3 regions of the Streptomyces hamibioticus genome follow, and region 1 is predicted to be linked to each of the others. Evidence: riboswitches for the same ligand, from Rfam matches in the RefSeq annotation. Region 1 holds a riboswitch; each other region holds the start of a gene.

Region 1 (3,626 bases):
TTCCTGGTCGGCCTGGGACTCGCCGTCCTGCCCGTCCCCCTCCTGCTGGCCGCGTTCCGCTGGCTGGACCGCGTCGCGCCCGGCCCCTGGCGCGACCTGCTCTTCTCCTTCGCCTGGGGCGCCTGCGCAGCGGCACTGATAGCGATCGTCGCCAACAGCTTCGCGACCCGCTGGATAGCCACGGCCACCGCCGACCCGACCGGCGCCGACACACTCGGCGCCACCGTCATAGCCCCGATCGTCGAGGAGACCGCGAAGGCCGCCGCCGTCCTCCTGGTCTTCCTCTTCCGCCGCCACCACTTCACCGGCATCCTCGACGGCGTCGTCATCGCGGGCGTCACCGCGACCGGCTTCGCCTTCACCGAGAACATCCTCTACCTCGGCACCGCCTTCGGCACCGACCAGCTCGCCGGAGACCGCGGCATCGCCTCCGTCACCGCGGCGACGTTCTTCGTCCGCATCGTGATGTCGCCGTTCGCCCATCCGCTCTTCACGGTGCTCACCGGCATCGGCTTCGGCATCGCCGCGCTGTCCGCGGACGCCCGGCGGGCCGGACGCGTCCGCCGCATGCTGCTCCCGCCGGCCGGACTGCTCCTCGCGATGGGCATGCACGCCCTGTGGAACGGCTCGACGTCCTTCGGCGAGTACGGCTTCTTCGCCGTGTACGCGACCTTCATGGTGCCCGTGTTCGGCCTGCTCACCTGGCTGGTGATCTGGACCCGGCAGCGCGGGCTGCGCACCGTCCGGGCCGAGCTGGCCGCGTACGTCGCGGCCGGGTGGCTGGCGCCGGCCGAGCCCTTCGCGCTCGGCTCGATGCGCGCCCGCCGCATCGCCCGCGACCACGCCCGGCGCCACGCCGGGAAGGCGGCGGCACGGGCGGTGGCGGAGTACGAGGCGTACGCGACCTCGCTGGCGTTCCTCCGGCACCGGGGCGGCCGGGGCAGGGCGGGCGCCGACTTCGTCGTACGGGAACGGCGGCTGCTGGAGGAGCTGTGGCGGCGCCGGGAGGCAGCGCGCCCGGCCCTGGACTACGCGGCCCGGGCCACGGCACCGCCGGTACCCGTGATGCCCCCGCCCTGGCCCGCGTACGGCCCGCACCAGCCGTACGGGCCCTACGGGCGGCACGCACCGTACGCCCCGTACCCGCCGACCCGTACCACCACCCGTACCGCTCATGAACCGGCGCAACCAGCGCGACCGGCACAACCGGCAGCCCTGACGTCGGGGGGTCGCCGCCAGGACCGCCGGGGTTCAGGGCGGAGTGACCGTGAGGGCGTCAGACGTTGAGGCCCTTGCTCCGCAGCCAGGCCAGCGGGTCCACGCCGGAGCCGGACCCCTCGGGGTGCACCTCCAGGTGGAGGTGGGCCCCGGTCACGTTGCCCGTGGCGCCGACGCGGCCGATGACCTCGCCGGTGGTGACCTTCTGGCCGACGCTGACGCTGATGGAGGACTGGTGGGCGTACCAGATCTCGGTGCCGTCATCGAGGGTGAGCACCGTCTTGTAGCCGTACGACCCGTCCCAGCCGGCGGACGTGATGGTGCCGCTGTGCACGGCCTTGAGCAGCGTGCCCGTGGGTGCGGCGAAGTCGAGGCCGGTGTGGTGGCCGGAGGACCAGTAGGCACCGGCCTGCCCGAAGGTGGAGGAGATGGTGTACGAGGAGGTCGGCAGCGCGTACTGCTTGGCGAGCTGCGCCAGCCGCTCGGCCTCGGCCTTCTTGCGGGCCTCCTCTTCGGCCTTCTTCTTCGCGGCCGCGGCCTTGGCCTCCGCCTCCTGGGCCGCCTTCTCGGCGGCCTCCGCGGCCTTCTTCTCGGCGGCGGCCCGGGCCTCGGCGGCGGCCTTGCTCTCGACCTGGTCCTGCTGCTGTTCGGCCTGCGCCATGATCCGCGCCCGCAGCGCCTCACCGGCGTCGGCGGCGCCCTCGTCGGTGTCCGCGGACGCCACGGCGAGGTTGCTGAGCGGCGTCGCGGAGCCCTCGGGGGCCTTCTCCTCGTCCGAGATGAGGGAGCCGACGTTCGGCAGGTCGGGCATGGAGATCGACACCGGCGGCTTGCCGGTCTGCGCGCTGGCCATGCCGCCCGCTCCGACGGCGGCTATGACACCGACGCCGAGGACCGTGGAGCTGCGGGCGAGTCCGCCGCGCTGCTTGGCGACACGGTGCCGGCCGCGGACGGGCCGGACGGACTCCGCGGTGGGGTTCCACTCCTCCCACGGACCGTCGTCGCTGCGGGGTGCGCCATAGGCGAAGGTGTCGCTGTCGCGCTGGTTCGGCACGAACGGGGCCTCGGGGGCAGGCCGGTTGGACGCCACGTGGGCGTACTCCTTTCCTTCCTTCTCCGCCTACCGGGTTAGCTGACGGGTTCGGAGCAGGAAGGTCTCCTACGCGCGTATACGAGCCGTGTCTCCACGGCGCCATACGCGCGATTCACCCCAAGGTGGTGGTTCCCCGGTTCCTGCGCATCTCTGCGAAGGATTCGGCGCGTGCGCGCGGAGCCGCCTTCTGTGACGGCTGGGACGACCGCGCTGCGTTATCGAACGTTAATAGACCCGAGGCTCTTATTCCAAGCCGTTCCTCTTGATCATTAACGATCTCGCCACGGACACAGGCCCCAGGAGCGGCGAAAACCGGGCGAGTTGACTCGGCCTCAGCGCAGCCCCACCCGCCGTCGTTCAAGTTTCAACACCTGACGTTGTATCAGTTGTTATCGGAGGGCGCTCGACCGGTCACGACTCGTGACAATGATCAAGAACGGGTGATCAGGGGCGGATGATGAGGGCGGGTGGTCAGGGACCGTGCGGCCGGCGCACGGCGAGCAGCGCCATGTCGTCCGTCGTGCCGCCCCCCGTGTGCCGGTGCACGTCGTCGGCGAGCGCGTCGAGCAGTTCGCCGGGACGCCGGAACACCCGGCCGGCGAGCCGGGCCCGGGGGTCGTAGAACGCACCGCGGGCATCGCGGGCCTCGGACAGCCCGTCGGTGTGGAGCAGCAGCGTGGCCCCGCCGGGGAACCCGGTCTCCTCGGCCCGGTCGGGCCACCCGCCCAGCTCCCCCATGCCGAGCGGCAGGGCGGTGTGGCAGGCGGTCAGCGCGCGCAGGGTGCCGTCGGCGTGCAGCAGCAGCGGCGGCGGATGGCCGCGGTTGACGAGGCGCACGACCCCGTCGCCGTGCGGGAGTTCGGCGAGTACGGCGGTGGTGAAGCCCTCGTAGGCGTCCAGCCCCGCACGGCGGGCACCCTCGCGGGCCAGCGCCCGCTCCAGCCGCTGCGCGACCGCCTCCAGCGTCGCCTCCTGCTCGGCGGCCTCCCGGAACGCCCCGATCACCACGGCCACCGCCGCCACCGCGCCCATGCCCTTGCCGCGCACGTCCCCCACGATGAGCCGGACCCCGTGCGGGCTGTCCTGCACGGCGTACAGGTCGCCGCCGATGAAGGCGTCCGCCTGGGCCGCCTCGTAGCGGGCCGCGATCTCGAAGCCGCCGATCCGCTCCGCGGGCTCGGGCAGCACCGCCCGCTGGGCCGCCTCGGCGATCTCGCGGGCGGAGGCGAGGCGCTCGCCGGTCCGCCGCACGAAGGCGTTGACCAGGACGGCGAGGACCGCGACCGTCGCGATGGTGATCAGCTCGGTGATCGAG
Region 2 (3,626 bases), 550 kb from region 1:
GACGCCGTCCTTGTAGAACTCGGAGGCGGCGACGTCGAGGGCGAGGGCGACCTGCTCGCCGGGCGTGTAACCGGCCTCCTTGATCGCCTCGAGGATGAGGTCGAGGGCCTCGCGGTTGGAGCCGAGGTTCGGCGCGAAGCCGCCCTCGTCGCCGAGGCCGGTGGCCAGGCCCTTGTTCTTCAGGACCTTCTTCAGGGTGTGGTAGACCTCGGTGCCCCAGCGCAGGGCCTCGGAGAAGGACTCCGCGCCGATCGGGGCGATCATGAACTCCTGGATGTCCACGTTCGAGTCGGCGTGCGACCCGCCGTTCAGGATGTTCATCATCGGCACCGGCAGCAGGTGCGCGTTGGGGCCGCCCAGGTAGCGGAAGAGCGGCAGGTCGCTGGCCTCGGAGGCGGCGTGGGCGACGGCGAGCGAGACGCCGAGGATGGCGTTGGCGCCGAGGGAGCCCTTGTTGTCGGTGGCGTCCAGGTCGAACATGGCCTGGTCGATCAGGCGCTGCTCGGTGGCGTCGTAGCCGACCAGCTCCGGGCCGATCTGCTCGATGACGGCCAGGACGGCCTTCTCGACACCCTTGCCCTGATAGCGGCTGGTGTCGCCGTCGCGGAGCTCGATGGCCTCGAAGGCGCCGGTGGAGGCGCCGGACGGGACGGCGGCACGACCCGTGCTGCCGTCGTCGAGGCCGACCTCGACCTCGACCGTGGGGTTGCCTCGGGAGTCCAGGATTTCCCGGGCTACGACGACGTCGATGGACGGCACGAGCATCTCCTTCGTGGATGTGACGCTGTTGGGCAGGTCCGCGGTGGCTGTGCGGGCCGGCCGTGGGGCTCTGCGGGATGAGCCTAACCGGCTCCGGGCGATCGGCCAGCCGGTCACCCACCCCTTGGACAGAACCGAGAGCAAATTGTTTCCGAACGGAACAAAGGCGTATCCCCGGATTCCCGGCGACGGCTCCCGGGCCCGGCGGGCGGCGGTCGGCGGTCGGCGGTCGGCGGTCGGCGGTCGGCGGTCGGCGGCTCACCGGTTCCCCGGGACGGCGGCGCGAAAAACCCCGCCCCGGTGCGTACGGGGGAACACGCACCGGGACGGGGGGACTGCGGGCCGCTGCTTACTTCAGGTGCAGCTGCTGACCCGGGTAGATCAGGTCGGCTTCCTCGACGATGTCGTCGTTCAGCTGGAACAGCTTCTGCCAGCCGCCCTCGACGCCGTGCTCGGTGGCGATGGAGCTGAGGGTGTCACCCTTGACGACCTTGTACTCGCCGTCGCCCTTCTCGACCTTCTTGCCGGTCGGGGTGGTGACGGTCTTCTTGCTCTCCTCGGCCTTGGGCGCGGCCGGGCGCTCCTGCGAACGGGAGGCCTTCTGCTCGGTCTCGCGGCTCTCGGTGGCACCGGAGGCGCTGTTCGAGGAGCCGTTCGAGGAACCGCCGGACTCGGTGGAGCCGCCACCGCCGTACGGGGCGCTGGACAGGTTCTTGCCACAGACCGGCCAGGCACCCTTGCCCTGGCCCGCGAGGACCTTCTCGGCGATCTCGATCTGCTGGGCCTTGGTGGCCTGGTCGGCGGTGGCCGCGTACTGGGTGCCGCCGTAGCCGGCCCAGGTGGAGGCGGAGAACTGCAGACCGCCGTAGTAGCCGTTGCCGGTGTTGATGGACCAGTTGCCGCCGGACTCGCACTGGGCGACGGCGTCCCACTCTGCGGCGGTGGCGGCGGAGGCGTTGCCGGCCGCCATCAGCGGGGCGGCGACGGCGGCGCCGGTGACGCCGGCGACGGCGATGGCGCGAGTGGCCTTGGACGGACGACGGTGCTTGCCCTTGCCGGAAAACAGCATGGTTGGATCCCCTCACCGACGCCTACGAGGTGAGCTGTCGGGTTCGGGCCGGTGGAATTGCCCGGCCACACCTCTCTTTACGAGAAGCGCGGCTTCACCCCTAGCCGTTCCGGCGCAACTGGCCGGTCGGGCACTTACCTTGGGTCCCCCGCTCCTGCCTACGGCGCTTGACGCGACGACTGTTCCCGGACGGCCGCTGGCAGGATTCGGCGTTGCGGCAGCCGGGGCCCGCGATGGCGAGCGATCACGACCGTAGTCACGCGCACCGCGGATTTTCAAAGACGATCAGGGCTTCTGAGACCTATCTCTCACGGCATCTAAACCGGACATCAGCGCCCGAACCCTGACATGAACTCCCGCTACTTTTCGCCCGATTCGACCCGCACTGCAAGCGTCTGACCGGGCAGGATGTGGTCCGGGTCGGCACCCACGGCCTCCTCGTTGGCGGCGTAGAGCGCGCGCCACCCGCCGTCCAGTTCAAGGGAGTCGGCGATGCCCCAGAGACTGTCGCCGGAGCGGACCGTGTACGTGCCGTCCGCGGCATCCCGCACGGCGGCGTCGCCGCGCGAGGCATGCCGCCCCGCCGACTCGCCCGTACGACCGTCCCCGGCACCCTCGTCCGCGCTCTCGCCGCGGTGGCGGCCGGTGCCGCTCTGGCCGGTGTCCGTCAGATCCGAAGAACCGGCACCCTGCCCGGAGTTGTCCGAGTCGTCGCGCTTTGCGGTGGCCGAGTCGGTGGCGGTCGCCGCGGGCGAGCCATTTTCGCCGGACGTGTCGGACTTGGGGGATTCGTCCGTGCCGTTCGTGGGAGTGCCGGACGGAGTGGGCGCGGCCGTCGAGGCGGACGCGTCGGGGTCCGGGGCGGTCGGTGACGCAGGCACGCTCTCGGGCGCGGTCTCGGGCGCGGACTCCGTTGTCGCCCCGGGGGTGCCCGATGCGTCCGATGTGGGTGACGTGGGTGACGTGGGAGCGGTGGGCGTCGCGTCCGACGATCCGTCATCCGCGGTGCCGCCGCCGACCGCCGACGGCGAGTCGTTCTCCAGGCCGGCGAGCAGTCCGCAGGTCGGCCACGCGGTGATGCCCTCGGCCGCGAGCAGCTTCTCGGCGACTCTGATCTGCTGGGACCGGCTGGCCTGGTCGGCGCTCGACGCGTAGGCGAGGCCGCCGTACTGCTCCCACTTCTCCTGGGGCAACTGGAGCCCGCCGTAGTAGCCGTTGCCGCTGTTCTGGCTCCAGGCGCCGCCGGTCTCGCACTCGGCGACACGGTCCCACGCCGCGCCGTCGGCCGCGCTGGCACCGGAGGCCCCGAGGAGCGGGATCGCGATGGCGGAGCCGGTCACGCCGGCGGCGACGACGAGAGCCGGGGCCTGGCGGGGGCGGCGGTGACGACCGTTCCCGGAGAGCATGCGAAGACCTTTCGGAGACAGCGCTGACCCGCGCGGCGGGTGGCGCTCGGCGCCGCGCTGATCCGTGAACGTATAGGCAGACGATCACTTGTCACAAGTTCATGCCGCGCAGATCACGTGAAGATCACGAAGTTGAGCGCGTGTCACCTTTGCCCGAGGGTCCCGGGACGGGGTCCGCCGCGGGGCCCGCCGCCGGGGCCGGTGTGAACGACACGGGCAGGGTGCGCAGTCCGCGCATGATGAGCCCGCCGCGCCAGCGCAGTTCGGCGGGATCCTCGGCGAGGCGCAGGTCGGGCAGGCGGGCCAGGAGGGTGGCGAGCGCGGTCTGGCCCTCCAGGCGGGCGAGCGGGGCGCCGAGGCAGTAGTGGATGCCGTGGCCGTATCCGAGGTGC
Region 3 (3,626 bases), 2.1 Mb from region 1:
CGCCACCCTCGACTCGCACGCCGACCACCCCGGCGTACGGCTCAGCCTCGAGGTGCCGGCCTCCCGGCTGGCCAAGGGCCTCGGTCTGGTCGCCGACGCCCTGCGGGCCCCCGCCTTCGCCGACAGCGAGGTTGAGCGGCTGGTGCGCAACCGGCTCGACGAGATCCCGCATGAGCTGGCCAACCCCTCCCGCCGGGCCGCCAAGGAGCTGTCCAAGGAGCTGTTCCCGGCCGACTCGCGCATGTCGCGCCCGCGCCAGGGCACCGAGGAGACGGTCGCCGCCATCGACTCCGCGGCCGTACGCGCCTTCTACGAGCGGCACGTCCGCCCCGCCACGGCCACCGTCGTGGTCGTCGGCGACCTCACCGGCGTCGACCTCGACGCGCTGCTCGGTGACACGCTCGGCGCGTGGACCGGGTCCGCCGCCGAACCGCGCCCGGTGCCCCCGGTGTCCGCCGACGACACCGGCCGGGTCGTGATCGTGGACCGCCCCGGCGCCGTCCAGACCCAGCTGCTGATCGGCCGTACCGGGGCCGACCGGCACGACCGCGTGTGGCCCGCCCAGGTGCTCGGCACGTACTGCCTGGGCGGCACGCTCACCTCCCGCCTGGACCGCGTCCTGCGCGAGGAGAAGGGCTACACCTACGGCGTGCGGGCGTTCGGCCAGGTCCTGCGCTCCGCACCGGACGGCACGGGCGCGGCGATGCTCGCCATCAGCGGATCCGTCGACACCCCGAACACCGGTCCGGCCCTCGCCGACCTGTGGACCGTGCTGCGCACGCTCGCCGCGGAGGGGCTGACCGACGCCGAGCGGGACGTCGCCGTGCAGAACCTGGTCGGGGTGGCGCCGCTGAAGTACGAGACCGCGGCGGCCGTGGCGAGCACGCTGGCCGACCAGGTCGAGCAGCACCTGCCCGACGACTTCCAGGCGACGCTCTATCAGCAGCTCGCCGCCACCGGCACGGTGGAGGCCACCGCGGCGGTCGTGAACGCCTTCCCGGTGGACCGTCTGGTGACGGTCCTCGTCGGCGACGCGGCGCAGATCAAGGAGCCGGTCGAGGCTCTCGGGATCGGTGAAGTCACCGTCGTGACGGCCGAGTAGCCGCCGGACGGCGGGCCGTCCGGCGGCACGCGCGCGTGGGGCCCTGGTGACGCAAGTGTCACCAGGGCCCCGCTATGTCTGAATTGAGGGAGAGATGCCTGTCTGGCCTGTGGTGTGCGCAACAAAACCGCTGTTTCGTTTGGGAATTGAAAGTCCCCCGCCTTAGCGTCTTCCGGGCTGTTCGTCAGGCATTGCGTCGCACCCGCGACACCGGACAGCCATCGCCGAGTCCCCGTACGGCGCGAGCCAGGGGAGCCGGGGACCCACCGCAGTCCCTGGGGTGAATCGGACGCCCGCGCACAGCGAGGGGGTCCGTAGGAGACCTTCCTGCTCCGAACCCGTCAGCTAACCCGGTAGGCGAGAGGGAAGGAAAGGACGAGCCTGTTCATGGCGTTCACGCGCGCCACCGGCAAGCACCGCCGGCCCAGCCGGATGCAGCGCACCACCGCCCGCGCGGCGGGGGTCGCGGCCCTCACCACTTCGGGTGTCGTCGGCACCCTCACGGCACCGGCGCTCGCCGCCGAGCCGGCCCCCGAGCAGACCGGCCTCACCCCGGTCGTCACCATCGGCGACTCCGTGGCCCAGCAGATAGACACCCAGGCCGCCGTCCAGCGGGAGGCGGCCGAGGAGGCCGCCGCCGAGAAGCAGGCCCGGGAGGCCGCGCGCAAGAGGGCGGCCGAGGCCGCGCAGGTGGCCGCCGAGCAGGCCCGCGAGGCCAAGGAGCGCGCCGCCCGGGAGGCCGAGCGCAAGCGCCTCACCACCTATGTCGCCCCGATCAGCGGCTCCTACGTGTCCACCGCCTACCGGGCCACCAGCGGCCTGTGGTCCTCCGGCAGCCACACCGGCATCGACTTCCACGCCGCGTCCGGCACCTCCGTGCGCGCGGTCGGCGTCGGTACCGTCGTCGAGGCCGGCTGGGGCGGGGCGTACGGCAACCAGGTCGTGATCAGGATGCACGACGGCACCTACACCCAGTACGGGCACCTGTCCTCCATCGGCGTCTCGGTGGGCCAGGCGGTCGTTCCCGGTCAGCAGATCGGCCTCGCCGGCTCCACCGGCAACTCCACCGGACCGCACCTGCACTTCGAGGCCCGGACGAGCCCGGAGTACGGCTCGGACATCGACCCCGTGGCCTACCTCCGCTCCCACGGCGTCAGCCTCTGACGACCTCCGCCGGCCGCCCGCGCCCCCGGGCGTGACGGCGCTCGCAGGCCCCGGCCCCCGTGCCGGGGCTTTCGGTGTTTCCGCACGCTGCGGCTGACCAAAAAACAGTCATGAATTCCGGCTCGCCGTCGGAAATTCCCGCGCATTGCCATAGAGTCACGGAACACGTGTCAATCATCGGCGGTGCACGGGATCAATGCGGAGGTCGGTCATGCGTATTCCGGCGCACTCGGTCTGCACGGCGATCCGAAACGACATCGTCGCCGGTGTCTACGAGCGCGGCAGCCGGCTCACCGAGGAACTCCTCGCGCGCCGCTACGGCGTCTCCCGCGTCCCCGTGCGCGAAGCCCTGCGCACCCTGGAGGCCGAGGGCTTCGTGGTGACCCGGAGGCACGCGGGCGCGTGCGTGGCGGAACCCACCGAGCAGGAGGCCGCCGACCTGCTGGAGATGCGGCTGCTGCTGGAGCCCCTCGGTGCCGCGCGGGCCGCCCAGCGCCGCACGGATGCCCATCTCAAGGTGCTGCGCGGTCTGGTCCGGCTGGGGCAGGCCCGCGCCCGCCAGGGCACCAGCGACGACCTGCGCTCCCTGAACGGCTGGTTCCACGAGACGCTCGCCCAGGCTTCCGGCAGTCCCGCCCTCATCGCGATGCTGGCCCAGCTGCGGCACAAGATCGCCTGGATGTACGCGGTGGAGGCGCCGGCCGGGCCGGCGGAGTCGTGGGCGGAGCTCGGGGCGATCGTCGACGCCGTGGCCCGCGGCGACGGCGAGCGCGCGCGGGCGCTCACCGCGCTGCACACCGAACGGTCGGCGGCGGCGCACCGGCTGCGCCTCGCCTCCGGGGGTGAGCGGACGGGCCGTGTGAGGAACTCGCAACGTGCCGTAAACACGCCGAGCCTGCGGAATTAACGCGGGCGTCGTACACAAGAGGGGCCGATAATTCGAGGGGATTTTCTTTTCCCTGGGGCGCGACTGATTCCTGCCGCCCGTAAAAAGCGAAATGCGAAGGGCTCGCCCGGTAATCCGGACGAGCCCTTCGGTGTTGCGGACCGCTGGGAGGCGGCTGCCTCAGACGGTCTCGGGAAGCTCCTCGAGCCCCTCGGAGACCAGCTTCGCCAGCCGGTCCAGGGCGGCGTCCGCGCCCTCGGCGTCGGAGGCGAGCACGATCTCCTCGCCACCCTGGGCGCCCAGGCCCAGGACGGCCAGCATGGAGGCCGCGTTGACGGGGTTGCCGTCGGCCTTGGCGATCGTCACCGGGACGCCTGTGGCCGTGGCGGCTCGGACGAAGATGGAGGCGGGACGGGCGTGGAGGCCCTCGGCCCAGCCGACGTTGACGCGGCGCTCAGCCATGTGATGCTGCCC

What was found. A riboswitch is a leader RNA that binds a small molecule or an ion and turns the genes downstream of it on or off. The one in region 1 is predicted to bind cyclic di-AMP.
Region 2: another riboswitch for cyclic di-AMP. It lies ahead of ACLGIH_RS20570 (transglycosylase family protein); the one in region 1 lies ahead of ACLGIH_RS17765 (M23 family metallopeptidase).
Region 3: another riboswitch for cyclic di-AMP. It lies ahead of ACLGIH_RS08190 (M23 family metallopeptidase); the one in region 1 lies ahead of ACLGIH_RS17765 (M23 family metallopeptidase).

Annotation. Positions count from the first base shown of each region.
Region 1 is NZ_JBKKQY010000001.1:3,942,605-3,946,230, reverse strand. It holds gene ACLGIH_RS17770 (PrsW family intramembrane metalloprotease) at 1-1,287, shown strand, start outside; gene ACLGIH_RS17765 (M23 family metallopeptidase) at 1,277-2,308, opposite strand; cyclic di-AMP (ydaO/yuaA leader) riboswitch at 2,321-2,488, opposite strand; gene ACLGIH_RS17760 (PP2C family protein-serine/threonine phosphatase) at 2,783-3,626, opposite strand, start outside.
Region 2 is NZ_JBKKQY010000001.1:4,497,118-4,500,743, reverse strand. It holds gene eno (phosphopyruvate hydratase) at 1-759, opposite strand, end outside; gene ACLGIH_RS20570 (transglycosylase family protein) at 1,109-1,828, opposite strand; cyclic di-AMP (ydaO/yuaA leader) riboswitch at 1,833-2,004, opposite strand; gene ACLGIH_RS20565 (transglycosylase family protein) at 2,188-3,234, opposite strand; partial or broken gene ACLGIH_RS20560 (cytochrome P450) at 3,359-3,626, opposite strand, start outside.
Region 3 is NZ_JBKKQY010000001.1:1,827,135-1,830,760, reverse strand. It holds gene ACLGIH_RS08195 (M16 family metallopeptidase) at 1-1,102, shown strand, start outside; cyclic di-AMP (ydaO/yuaA leader) riboswitch at 1,315-1,477, shown strand; gene ACLGIH_RS08190 (M23 family metallopeptidase) at 1,490-2,266, shown strand; gene ACLGIH_RS08185 (GntR family transcriptional regulator) at 2,478-3,173, shown strand; gene ACLGIH_RS08180 (HPr family phosphocarrier protein) at 3,333-3,614, opposite strand.